Regions from separate parts of the Paenibacillus apii genome, predicted to be linked through region 1. Evidence: riboswitches for the same ligand, from Rfam matches in the RefSeq annotation. Region 1 holds a riboswitch; each other region holds the start of a gene.
The links. A riboswitch is a leader RNA that binds a small molecule or an ion and turns the genes downstream of it on or off. The one in region 1 is predicted to bind cyclic di-GMP.
Positions count from the first base shown of each region.

Region 2: another riboswitch for cyclic di-GMP. It lies ahead of G5B47_RS21995 (anti-repressor SinI family protein); the one in region 1 lies ahead of G5B47_RS21410 (S-layer homology domain-containing protein).
Region 3: another riboswitch for cyclic di-GMP. It lies ahead of G5B47_RS20050 (CBM35 domain-containing protein); the one in region 1 lies ahead of G5B47_RS21410 (S-layer homology domain-containing protein).
Region 4: another riboswitch for cyclic di-GMP. It lies ahead of G5B47_RS20990 (glycosyl hydrolase); the one in region 1 lies ahead of G5B47_RS21410 (S-layer homology domain-containing protein).

Region 1 is NZ_JAAKGU010000012.1:174,021-177,228, forward strand. Features, by position in the region: gene G5B47_RS21400 (exonuclease domain-containing protein) at 1-164, shown strand, start outside; gene G5B47_RS21405 (MerR family transcriptional regulator) at 320-1,072, shown strand; cyclic di-GMP riboswitch class I at 1,312-1,402, shown strand; gene G5B47_RS21410 (S-layer homology domain-containing protein) at 1,502-3,208, shown strand, end outside.
Region 2 is NZ_JAAKGU010000013.1:120,389-123,596, reverse strand. Features, by position in the region: gene G5B47_RS22010 (PadR family transcriptional regulator) at 1-25, shown strand, start outside; gene G5B47_RS22005 (aldo/keto reductase) at 116-1,093, shown strand; gene G5B47_RS22000 (helix-turn-helix domain-containing protein) at 1,262-1,606, shown strand; gene G5B47_RS21995 (anti-repressor SinI family protein) at 1,743-1,895, opposite strand; cyclic di-GMP riboswitch class I at 1,922-2,011, opposite strand; gene G5B47_RS21990 (2-oxoglutarate dehydrogenase E1 component) at 2,569-3,208, shown strand, end outside.
Region 3 is NZ_JAAKGU010000011.1:51,893-55,100, forward strand. Features, by position in the region: gene G5B47_RS20050 (CBM35 domain-containing protein) at 1-2,143, opposite strand, end outside; cyclic di-GMP riboswitch class I at 2,352-2,453, opposite strand; gene G5B47_RS20055 (LacI family DNA-binding transcriptional regulator) at 2,736-3,208, opposite strand, start outside.
Region 4 is NZ_JAAKGU010000012.1:69,016-72,223, reverse strand. Features, by position in the region: gene G5B47_RS21000 (UDP-glucose dehydrogenase family protein) at 1-138, shown strand, start outside; gene G5B47_RS20995 (sugar phosphate nucleotidyltransferase) at 293-1,663, shown strand; cyclic di-GMP riboswitch class I at 1,814-1,897, shown strand; gene G5B47_RS20990 (glycosyl hydrolase) at 1,910-3,208, shown strand, end outside.

The DNA of each region.
Region 1 (3,208 bases):
GGGAGCTTGTCGTGGAGCATTATTTTACAGGTAAAACTCCGCTGGACGACCCGCGCAAGGCCGAGGAGCTTCAGCGTTTCTTTGCCGCGGAGCTTGAGAAAGCCACCTCCCGTCCCGCAATCTCTCCTTCCCCTTCCCCGGCCAACCGGCTGAGTCAAAGCTAAAGAATAGCCGCCCTTCCTTTTCGGCAGAGCCCTTGCTTCTGCACCCTCAAAAGAGCACCAATCGGTGCTTTTTTTATACTGAAAAAAGGTTTGACATTGACGCTGCGTAAAGGTGTACATTGAGCTTGTGAGGAGGTGCCATCACGGAATACACAGTGCAAAAACTCGCGAAGCTTGCGGGGATCAGCGCGCGCACGCTGCGTTATTACGATGAATTCGGGATTTTGAAACCGTCACGGATCAACTCCTCCGGTTACCGCATCTATGGCCGGCCCGAGGTCGATCTGCTGCAGCAGATTTTATTTTACCGCGAGCTGGGTCTAAGTCTGGAGAACATTAAGGCTATCGTAACCTCGCCCTCGTTCGACGGGACGAAAGCGCTGAGGACGCATCATGGCAGGCTGCTCGCCAAAAGAGAACAACTCGACCGGCTGATCTCGAATGTGGAGATAACGCTGGCCGAAAGGGAAGGAAGGATTACAATGAGCGACACCGAGAAATTTGAAGGCTTTAAACAAAAAATGATCGAAGACAACGAGCAGGCCTACGGCACGGAAGCGCGCGGGAAATACGGCGACGAAGCCGTCGACCGGTCCAATAAACAGCTGATGAACATGACCGAGGAGCAGTATGCGGCCGTTCAAAAAATGGAAGAGGACATGTTCGCTTCGTTGGCTGAAGGCATGAAGACCGGCGATCCCGCCGGTGAGGCCGCGCAGCTAGCCGCCGATCTCCATCGGCAGTGGCTCACATTCTTCTGGGGCAGCTATTCCCCGGAGGCCCATGCGGGGGTCGCACAGATGTACGTGGAGGACGAACGCTTTACCGCCTACTATGACAAGCGCGGAGCGGGGCTTGCCCGCTTCCTTAGAGACGCCGTACACGCCTACACGTCCAAATCAAACTGAAGAATTTATCGAGTTTCGCTAGGCTAAGCCAGGGCAAAATGTTTTTTTCTCTGGCTTTTTTATCTGCATATTCATTTACCGCGTCGCACCAGTCCCCCCTTTACGGCAGTGCTTCTTCGGTCAGGCAGGGCAAAAAATTTAGATCGAATAAATGGGACTTTTGTTGTATGATGGGTGGGATTGGATAATAACCCCTGGGTAATTAAGCCCTGGTAGGTTGGTCTTAAGTCAATCTGTAGAATAAGAAACGGCAAATCCGTACGAAAGTCGGAGACGCAAAGCCACGGGTCTAAGCAAGGTCGCTCCTTGTATGACAGCCGGGTTACCTATATCTCTTCACGGGTTGGCTTTTTTGTTTTGCCATTAATTAAGTTATGAAAGGGAGATTGTATGTTGGGAAGGTTACTAGGTAGAGTTGCATTCATCATTATGTTTTTTGTAGTGCAAGTCTTATCTTTCTCGGGGCTCTCGTATGCAGAAAGCCAAGCTTCATTACATGACATTAATCGTCATTGGGCCGAGGAAGAAATAAAAGAATGGATAGGCAATGGATTGATCTCGGGCTACGCCGATCGAACCTTTCAACCTGATAAAGTCATCACCCGGGCAGAATTCATATCGCTGGCGAACAAAGCGTTTGGTTTTTCCCATAAGTCTGACCAGACCTTTAAAGATGTCCCGCAGGGAAAATGGTTCTACAACGATGTATCCAAAGCCAAATTTACAGGCTACATCTCGGGGTTCGGAGACGGCACCCTCAGGCCTGACCAACCGATAACGAGAGAAGAGTCTGCCAAAATCATTTACCAGCTTATGCAGCTGGAAGAGGGGACAGTAACGAGAGATACTGAAGCCTTTCAGGATGAACAGCAAATGTCTGCCTGGAGTAAACCATACATAAAAGCGGTTGCTTCCAAAGGTTATCTGAAGGGATATCCGGATAAAAGCTTCCGTCCTCAGAAACCCATCACAAGAGCTGAAGCTGTAGTGGTGCTAGATCAAGCTGTAGGTCAATTGATACACCAGCCTGGAACCTATGATCTGAAAAATACGGTTGGCGGGAACTTAACGATCAACAGCGGCGGAGTCACCCTAAAGAATGCTGTCATTAAAGGCGACCTCATCCTGGCAGCGGGAATTGGCGAGGGCGAGGTGCTGCTTGATCACGTAACCGTTGAAGGAAGAACCATTGTGAACGGCGGCGGGGAGAACAGTATCGTCATTCAAGACTCTATGATGAACCAGGTGATGGTTCAAAAGGATCTCGGACGAGTCAGACTTTTTACGAAGGGCGATACAAGCATCAGCAGCACTGTCGTCAAATCGGGAGCGAAGCTGGAAGAAGACCAGGGAAACGAAGCCTTTAAATCGGTTTCCGTTGAAAGTACGTCAGTCAATGATGTCGTGCAATTTGAGGGCACTTTTGCAAAAGTCGCAGTAAAAACGACGGTAACGATCGAAATTTACGATCAATCCACCATAGCTCTGCTTGAAACTTACACAGGTTCAGAAGGGTCCGCTATCAAGCTGCTGGATACTGCCGTATTGAAGGAGATCATTCTGCAGGCAGCCGCGAAGATCACAGGAGAAGGAACTATCCTTAAAGCCGAGATTAATGCGGAAGGTGTTAGCTTCGAGCAACTCGTACAGGAGTATATTCTCTCGGAGACGGTGAAGGTCGTGGTAATTGGCGGGAAGGAAGTAGGAAGCAGCAGCCCGGTTCCGACGGTTCCTTCGCCAGGAGCAGGGGGCAATCCTCCGGGGCCTGTATCTCCCGCGCCCGCATCTCCGGCGCCCGTATCTCCCGCACCCGCATCTCCGGCACCCGCATCTCCGGCACCCGCATCTCCGGCACCCGCATCTCCGGCACCCGCATCTCCGGCACCCGGACAGCCGCCTGTAGGGCAGCCTGCCCCCGAACCGGGTAAGGTACTGGATATTAGAGCTGCTTTTATTGTTCAGGACAAGCTATACACCCTGTATCAGGCAGACGATGATTATTCGGCCGTAAAATGGAAGGTCACAAATTCGGTCACACAGGACACGTACCAGACCGAATATGCCGAAACGGTACAAGACGTTGGAATCTACAGCATCCCGGGCGGAGCGCTTCCTCCGGCGTCGTATAACGTCACT
Region 2 (3,208 bases), on a different contig from region 1:
ACCGCTCGATCTGAACGTACAATAGCTTGCCGGGTACCCGCCCAGGATTAGAAATTGGGCATTTAAAGTTGTACAATAGCCTTGTTGTCATCAATCACATGTCGGAGGGATTGTATTGAAAACGTTACCGCTGAACAAACGCGGAATCCCCGCAAGCCGGCTGGTCCTGGGCTGCATGGGCCTTGGCGGAGGCTGGGACCGCGAGCCGGTTACCGAAGAGCACATCAAGGAAGGACATGAAGCTGTGGAAGCGGCGCTCTCGGTCGGCATCAATATGTTCGACCATGCCGATATCTATACACGCGGCAAAGCGGAGAAGGTATTCGGCGCCGTTCTTAAAGAACGCCCTGAGCTGCGCGAAAGCATCATTCTTCAGTCGAAGTGCGGCATCAAGCTGGCAGAGCCGGGCGAAAGCTCCAATATGTTCGATTTCTCCAAGAGCCATATCCTGAGCAGCGTGGACGGCATTCTGTCGCGCCTCGGCGCCGAATACCTCGATATTTTGCTGCTGCACCGGCCCGATCCCCTGATGGACCCGGAAGAGGTCGGCGAAGCGCTCCGCCTGCTGAAGGAGTCCGGCAAAGTCCGGAACTTCGGCGTTTCCAACATGAGCGCAGGACAGATCAAGCTGCTTCAGGCTTACAGTGACGAGCCGATTATCGTCAATCAGCTGGAAATGAGCCTGGAGAAAATCTTCTGGATCGATTCGGTCGTGAGCGTGAACCAGGAAGCCTGGAAGGACCACGGCCTGCCCGAAGGGACGATCGAGCATTGCAGGCTGGAGAATATCCAGCTTCAGGCCTGGGGACCGCTTGCCCAAGGCAAATACAGCGGACGGCCGCTGGGAGACGAGGAACCGGAAGCGGTCCGCAGCACCGCTCGCCTGGTTCAAAAGCTGGCGGAAGAAAAAGGGACAACTCCGGAGGCTGTCGTCCTCTCCTGGCTGATGACGCATCCCGCCGCGATTCAGCCTGTCATCGGAACGGTAAACCCGAAGCGCATCGCGGCTTGCAAAGACGCAGACAAGCTGGAGCTTACCCGCAAAGAATGGTATGACCTGTATGTCAGTTCGCGGGGCGTACGCTTGCCCTGACCCTTCATTCGGCGCAGCGCCGCCGGGAAGGCCATATGTCCGCTCATAAAGCTGCATTGCCGGCACCTTTCGGATTTCTCGGGCAAATCTGGAAAATGCCGGTTTTGCCATGTCTGCGGACGTTTGCTATACTAGTACAAAAAAGCAAGGAGGGGGGCGTAACTAGTCGTGCCAGATAACATAGGGCAGCACATTCAGCAGCTCCGCCTGGAGAAGGGATTATCCTTATCCGAGCTGGCGGGCAAGGCCGATGTGGCCAAATCCTACTTAAGCAATGTTGAACGCAACATCCAATCCAACCCCTCTATCCAATTCATCGAGAAAATTGCCGAAGCTCTGGACGTACCCGTTCACGTTCTTCTCTACGGAGAGCTTTCCGATTCGCAGGAGGAACCGCTCGATTCCGAATGGTTCAAGCTGGTTCAGGAGGCCATGGCCTCAGGTGTAAGCAAACGCGAGTTCAAGGAGTTTCTGGATTACCAGAAATGGCGGCTTGAACAAAAGGATCAATAATGCGTTGTCCGCGGGCAATATAAGAAGGTGCGGACATGCAGCTTGCAGATTCTTATACCGACATAAAGAGGCCATGGCGCCGCGCCGCCATGGCCTCTGTCATTATGAATTTGATTATCTTGTCAGACCCTTTCCACTACATAGCCTTCAGCGTCCTGTCATTGAAGAACCGACGAATTTCATCCGCATGAATCCCTTGCTTCTTCGCCTTCAGAAGCAAATATACCCATTCCATATCAAGCTCTACCGTCTGCAGTTCTTCGATTTTCCCCTGGTTGGACTTATCCAAAAAATCTCCTCCTAAGATTTTTGTCCCCAGGCAGTCCGGCCGTCGTAGTTTCTAAAGATCACCTTAGACCCGAGACTTTGTGCCCCAGCTTTTCAGCAGGTTTACCTTTTACTGGACCCTTGTTTAAGGATCTGGTTACGATCATCATTGTTACTAGGTTGCAAAGGTTATTATACAAAAGACTTGGCCGAAAGTGTGTCGAATGATGGAAACCATATAATTTGCGCGGAAGGGAAGATCAAATCAGGATGAAATGATAATCCCTATATAGCAATCGCTTTCAATTATGTATCTTCTTAGTAGTCTGTAGTATATAAGGACTATAAATTACAACTACCCCTTTTTCAAGTCCCCTAATCATATTTTTTGAACGTAAAAAATTATTTATCTAGTCATATAGGCCCGATAATTAGAGTTTATCACCTCTCCCGATGCGGTCTATAAGGTGCTGGTCGGCCAAGGGAAGACCGCCGTGATTACTCATGCCTTTTTTCGAACGGATTGGACGAAAGGTTGAATTGATTACCTATATTGAAAGTAGCACAATAGGATGGAAGCCATACCTTTATAATCGGTTATTTTTATAATAGAATGTAAACGTAATCATTGCAGCTCCTGTACAGACCGCCCTTCGGCGCCTGCCTGGAGTTTATCCGTTAGGAGGATGTTTTTTATGTCAGCCAATGAGTCCTATAGCGAATCCGTTTGGAGCAAGTATTACGGTCCTAATCTGGGCTACATCCAGGAAAAATACGAGCAGTTCACTGAAGATCCGTCTTCCGTCGAAGCCCGCTACCGCGAACTTTTCACCATCTACGGCCCTCCACCGCTGACATCCGAGGCCGCCAAAGCTCCCGGACCCTCGCTGTCTGGCGACACTGACTGGCTCCGGAAAGCGGTGAGAGCCTCCAAGCTGATCGCGAACATTCGCATCTTTGGCCATCTGGCGGCCGATATCGACCCGCTGGAACATGTTCAGGATTCCATGGCCAAATGGCTGAACCCCGAGACTTACGAACTGACGCGCGAGGATTTGCTTGCCCTGCCGGCCTCGCTTATCTGGGAGAACGCTCCGCCGGATGTGCAGACAGGCTGGGACGCTTATCACCGGATGCGCCAGACTTATACAAAGACGATCGCCTATGAATTCGGCCATGTCCACGACGAATCCGAGCTCCGCTGGCTGAACAACCAGGCCGAATCGGCCACCTCTCCCGCCCCGCTGACGCCGTCCGAGCGCAAAGCTCTGCTGAATCGGCTGATCGAGGTCGAGCATTTCGAAACCTTCCTGCACAAGACGTTCGTCGGCCAGA
Region 3 (3,208 bases), on a different contig from region 1:
TCCAGTCGATCGAAGCGGAATTCCATGACGTCATTGCCGCGCCGGCCATGACCGGTTTCTCCGGCGCCTGGTCTTCCTTCGGCGTCAAATAGAGCTGGACCGCTTCACCGGCGGCTACGGTAAGGTCAAGGTCCAGGTAGGGCGACACGCTTCGGTCGTCCACCGAATAGGCGGCGCCGAGCGTGCTGCTGTCCCGGTACTGCTCCACCCGGTACGCGCCGCTCTCCGGCAGGGTGACCCGGACGCTCACATGGCGCGCCGGGGTGCCGGCCGGCTCGAAGTTCACGACGCTGATGATCCGCTTGTCGGATGAAGCGCCGATCGGGGATGCTCCGAGCGCGCGCGTATCGACGGCGCGGACATAGATCTTGCGGCCGGCGGATTCGTCGCCGCTCAGGAAGGTGTAGGGCAGCGGCGCGCCGTGAGTCGCATACGCCGCCGCCAGGCGGCGGAAGGTGCGCAGCCGTGTCTCGCCGCCCTCCGCCGAGTTGGCCGCCCAGGCCGCCGTGTCCGCCGCCCGTTGTGTGCTCCAATTCGCCGGACGGGCGAACAGCGCATAGTTCGGGGACGACGAATCGAATGCGGTATGCTGCATGATATGGTCCGCATAGCCGATGTTCCCCCGCATTTCCCGGTCGAAGGCGGCGGCGAATTTATACGCCGATGCGCCGAATTTGCTCTGGTCGGCATGAAGATCGTTCGCTCCCGATTCGGTCATGACCATTTCCTTCGGCAGCCCTTCTTCCGTGCCGCCGCCATAGGTAAGCAGGTTCTCGTTCAAGGCGCCGCCGCGTCCCTGCGCAAGTCCGGACAGCCCGTAGCTGTGGCCGTTCGTCAGGTCCGACAGCGCTTCGATCGGCCGCCGCTGCGCGGGGTCCCTTTCCCAGCCGTACGGTGTACCCTTGGTCGGCCAGTAGGCCCAGCCGGGGGCAACCATCTTGACCCAAGGGGTGTTGGCCTGCTCCGACTTCAGGAACTGGGCCAGCTCTACAAGCGAGGCTTGGTTATGATTGAACACGCCGGGCTCATTGTCCATTTCAATATAAGAGAAATACGAGCCGTAATCGGCCATGAACTGGCGGTAATACGCCTTCATGCTGTCCGGTACGTGACCGGCGGTCATGTCGGCGCTGTTCATAAAGTCCGTGCCGAAGATCCCTGTCACTGGCTGGAGGTTCAGATCCTTCAGGGTCTGAAGGTAAGAGACGATGCCGCTTTGCCACAGTTTCCTTGTGTCGGACCAGAAGCCAGTCCGCATCATATTTCCGCTGTAGGCAACGCCGAGCCATTCTGTTAAATCAGGCAGAAGCCGGGTTACATCATCGTTGAACACGAATGTATTGGTGATGGCGGTGCCCAGATGAACATACCGGCCGTGGATTGGCTCGGAGGCCGGGGCGGAGAGCGCGGTCATCGACAGCTCGTCCCACTCGTACCACAGGTACCCGTCTCCCGAAGTGCTGGAATAGGACCCTGCGTATACCTCTAGCTTCAGCGTGTTGTCTCCGGCCTTCAGCAGCTCATTCGGTATATACAGACGGTAGAGGTCGCGGTAAGCGAAGGCGCCGCCGCTGCCGGCCGTACCGGCAATCTGCATGAGTCCCGCCAGCCTGCCGTTTGAATAGACGGCCATTTGAGGAACGGAAATATAGGCGTTCAGAATATGAACGTCGAATTCCAGGCCGTATGCAGGCAGAGTTGGAAGTGAGTAATTGAGGCTGAGCGTTTTGTTGACGCTGGCCTTCATCCCTTTCGGGAACGACTTCCAATTGCCGGACTCGGCATCCGGCGAATAGACGGAGTAAGAAGCGGTCATGGCTTTGAAATCGGAGAATTCGGCGGAGCTTCCGTTATGGACGCCGATGGTCCAGAGCGTTCCGGCAGGCACCGACTCCGGCTCTGTGGCGGCTGCGGAATCACCGTACACGTCTTGTGAAACAGACACAGGATTGGAGCCGCCCGTCTGCTGATCGGCGAAGACGATGCCGGCGGGATTGGACGGGCTGCCGATGGCAAGCCCCAGCGCAAGCAGCGCAGTGATGCCTTTGGCGAGGATGCGGGAGCGGAAACGTGAAGCCTTTCTTGGGGTTTTTTCGGGTAATTCGGGGACAGGTTGACACTTTGATTGGCATTGGTTCATCATGGTGAATTCTCCTCCGGTTCAAAATATCCCTTTACGCCGCCGGTTTGCTCGGGTAAGCAGACCAGTGCCCGGATTGGGCGGAGGAGGAATAACTTTTAACAAACGCGGCAATTCGTTCAAACGGCAGCAATCGTTCAAAAAGCTCTTCCCCCGGAATGCCAGGCTGCCGCGCTCCATAATGGGCATAGCGAACCAAGGACATTCTTTTTCCGGCAGCACGGCTGCCACCTTCGTCCTCCGCATGACGGGGAACGAAGAAGGCCCTATGGCTTTGCGTCCTTGCCTTTCGACAAGTTTGCCTTTGTCACAATGGGTGAAGCTGGAATGATGCAAAAGATGTGAAACTCAGGACCTGCGCGTCAGGCGGCAGATCATTGTGGAAAACAGCTGCGGCTGCGGCTGCATAGGCGGGAGGGAAGAGAATAGTGGGAAAAAAGGTCTGAAATATGTGGAAAATGATAGCCGATACAGCCTATATAAACCTTCCAGCAGTTCAATAGTAGTATCGGACCAGTGCAGAGAAATTGTTAGTCATCAAACAAGGAATGGTTCTTTTTAACCTGTTAAGAATGTAATGGATAGGTACAAATGACTATGTAGTCTCCCGTTCCACCAGGCTGAACGAGAGCGGCTGGAGCTGCGGATTTCGCCCGAGCAGCGCCGGAGCCAGCAGCAGAAAAGCGTTCTCCGCCTGGCCCGCGATCGGATTTCGGACGGTGGTTATTCCGAGAGTCCGTGACAGCTCCGAATCATCGAAACCGACGATGGCCAGATCCCGGGGCACGTCCAGCTGCTGCCTGCGCGCCTGGCTAAGAACGCCCGCCGCGACCAAATCATTGGCGCACAGAATCGCATCGGGCCGATCCGTTCCCTCCATCAGGGACTGCACCACCCGCTCGCCGTCGCGAATGCTGTAAATGGAGGAGTAATACCATTTCTCGGCAGCGGGGAGACTGTGCTTAGACATGATATGTTCATAGGCCAGCCGTCGGCTCCTGGTATTGATGCTGCCTGGGCGGCCGAAAGCATTGGCGATACGCGAATAGCCCCGCTCGATCAAATGCT
Region 4 (3,208 bases), 110 kb from region 1:
AAGCCGGTCCTGATCGACGGGCGCAACGTCTATTCCAAAGAACAAATCGAAGGAACCGGGCTGGAGTATTATTCGGTGGGACGCCCGCGGATGGGCGGACTCAGCGGCTTGTCTCCAAGCGTGGCAGGAGCGGTATAAGCGGTATATATCGGTATGTGACGAACCGGATCAGGGGCGGCGCGGCCGCGGGCGAAGCAGGTTAAGCCGCGGCGCCGCCGCTACCAAGAGATATCCCGTTAAAAAGCAGGCTGTTCACAGCTGTATCATGACCATTATGAGGGAGGGTATCATTATGAAACTGGTATTATTGTCTGGCGGTTCGGGAAAACGGCTGTGGCCTCTGTCCAACGACTCTCGGTCGAAACAGTTTCTGAAGGTGCTGGAAAGCCCGCTCGGTGAGCCGGAATCGATGGTTCAGCGGGTATGGCGGCAGCTGGGAGAAGCGGGACTTGCGGAATCGTCGTATTTGGCGACAGGACGCGGGCAGGTGGAGATGATCCAAAGCCAGCTGGGCGGGGATGTTAAGATCATCGTCGAGCCCGAGCGCCGCGATACGTTTCCGGCCATTGCGCTGACGGCTGTCTACCTGTATTCGGTAGAAGGCGTTCGCCCGGATGAGACCGTCGCGATCCTCCCGGTCGATCCTTATGTGGAAGGCTCCTTCTTCGGCTCGGTTTCACAGCTGGAGCAGGCGCTTGACGATACCGGCGCGAATCTGGCGCTGATCGGCGTTGTGCCGGAGCATCCCTCGGAGAAATACGGATACATCATTCCTTCGGGCGGCGCGCCGGAGAAAGAGGTAAGACCGGTTAGCGGTTTCCTGGAGAAACCGGATCGCCTGCGGGCCGAAGAACTGATCGGACAGGGCGCCTTGTGGAACTGCGGGGTGTTCGCCTTCCGGCTGGGATATCTGCTTAATATTTTACAGCAAAAAGGGCTGCCTTTGACTTACGAGGAGCTGCAGAAGCAGTATAAGCTGCTCTCTTCCATCAGCTTCGATTACGAAGTGGTTGAAAAGGAAGACAAGATCGTTGTCCAGCCGTATGACGGATTCTGGAAGGACTTGGGAACCTGGAATACGCTGACCGAGGAAATGGCGAGCAACCAACTGGGCAAGGGCGTGCTGACCGATGATTCCTCTACAAGCTGCCTTGTCAACGAGCTTGACATTCCGATCACGGTAATCGGCGCCCAGGACCTGATTATCGCCGCGAGTCCGGACGGCATCCTCGTTACTCACAAATCGGAAAGCCCGCGCATCAAAGAGGTGCTGAAGGGCACGGAGCAAAGACCGATGTACGAGGAACGCCGGTGGGGCCACTATAAGGTGATCGATTACGTCAAATACCAGGAAAGCAATGAAGTGCTGACTAAGCGGATTTTTATCGCAGAGGGAAAAAATATCAGCTACCAGTATCATCTCAAGCGCAGCGAAATCTGGACCTTCATCAGCGGGGAAGCCAGTATCATCCTCAACGAAAAATTGCATAAGGTGAAAGCCGGAGACGTTGTGCGCATACCGGAAGGAACGAAGCACAGCATTCTCGCTTTGACCGATGTGGAATTCATCGAGGTTCAAACCGGATCGGAGCTGGTGGAAGAGGATAATATCCGCATAACGCTGGATTGGAAGGATATTGAACTGCAGCAGTTTATCTCGTAATAATGCCTGAACGAGGGATAACCTACTTATTAACCATATAACAAGGTTGTTAAACGGGTCTTTTGACTCATTTATTAGAAGATTATGAAAATCAGTCTTCATCATTAATTGTACACCGTCGATATTTACGGTAGAAGGTTAAGCCTTCCAATACGACAAAGGCAAACCTATCGCGAGGTAGGGACGCAAAGCCATAGGGCCTCTCCATTTCAGAGAGGCAGCCTGGCTACCGAAAGGAAGATGAAATTGAAAGTTCACCGTACGTATCGATTGTTCTACATGCTGGTAACCCTGACTCTGCTCCTATCATTTGTTCCGTTCATGGGCGGAGGAAGCGCATCGACCGTTTCCGCGGCGGCTGTGTCCACAGCGCCGGTGACCCCCGACGCTTCACCCGAAGCGGTCAAGCTGCTGAGTTACCTGTATTCCATTTCCGGTACCCGAATCATCACCGGTCAGCACGACTATCTGGAAAGCCCGGACGAGTTCAACAACAAGCTTCAAGTTACGAGCAGCAGATATGCGGCTCTCCATGGATATGAGCTTGGCGCGATCAACGGCCAAACGGACGGCGCCGTAACATGGCTCCGGCAAAATGTGGTGAACAGCGCCATCAAATGGTATAAGTCCGGAGGCATCGTCGCGATGACGTTCCACGAGAATCTGCCGGGAACATCATACAGCTGGTCCAATGTGCAGATGTCGTTATCCCAGGCCGACTTCGACAAGTATGTTACACCCGGAACCCCGGAGTACCAAAATCTGATCACGGAGCTGGACAAGGTGGCGGTTTCGCTGAAAACCCTGCGCGATGCCGGAGTGCCCGTTCTGTGGCGGCCCTATCACGAAATGAACGGGGGCTGGTTCTGGTGGGGCAAGAAGACCAATTTCACCGACCTCTGGAATATTATGTACGACCGTTTTGTCAATGTTCATAAATTGAACAACCTGATTTGGGTGTGGAGCCCGAATGCTCCGAACAGCTGGGCCGATCCTTACGCCAATACTTATCCCGGTGCAGATAAAGTGGATATTCTGGCGGCGGACATTTACAACAAGGATTACAGACAGAGCTATTATGACGATCTGTTAAGTCTGGCCGCTGGCAAGCCGATTGCCATTGGCGAGAATGGTGAAATGCCCGACCCTACAATGCTGCCCAAATATCAGAGTAAATGGGTCTTTATGATGACCTGGGGCAAAATGCTCTATGAAAACAACACCACGACTACAATCAAGAGTTTTCTGAACAACGGTTTTACGTTAACCCGCGATGAAATTAGTACGGCTCTGGCTTCGTATACGGTGCCAATGCTGTCGGAAAGCCCGACGCCAAGTCCGTCGCCGACACCATCGCCGACACCGATACCGACGCCGAGCCCAACACCATCGCCGTCACCGAGTCCAACACCGACACCTACGCCAAGTCCGACACCGACGCCGGTACCATCGCCAAGCCCGACACCGACGCCAACACCAACATATACGCCGGACAATCAGCAGTCCGCTGCGGATTCTTCAACCGGTAGCTCATCCCTGACCGCG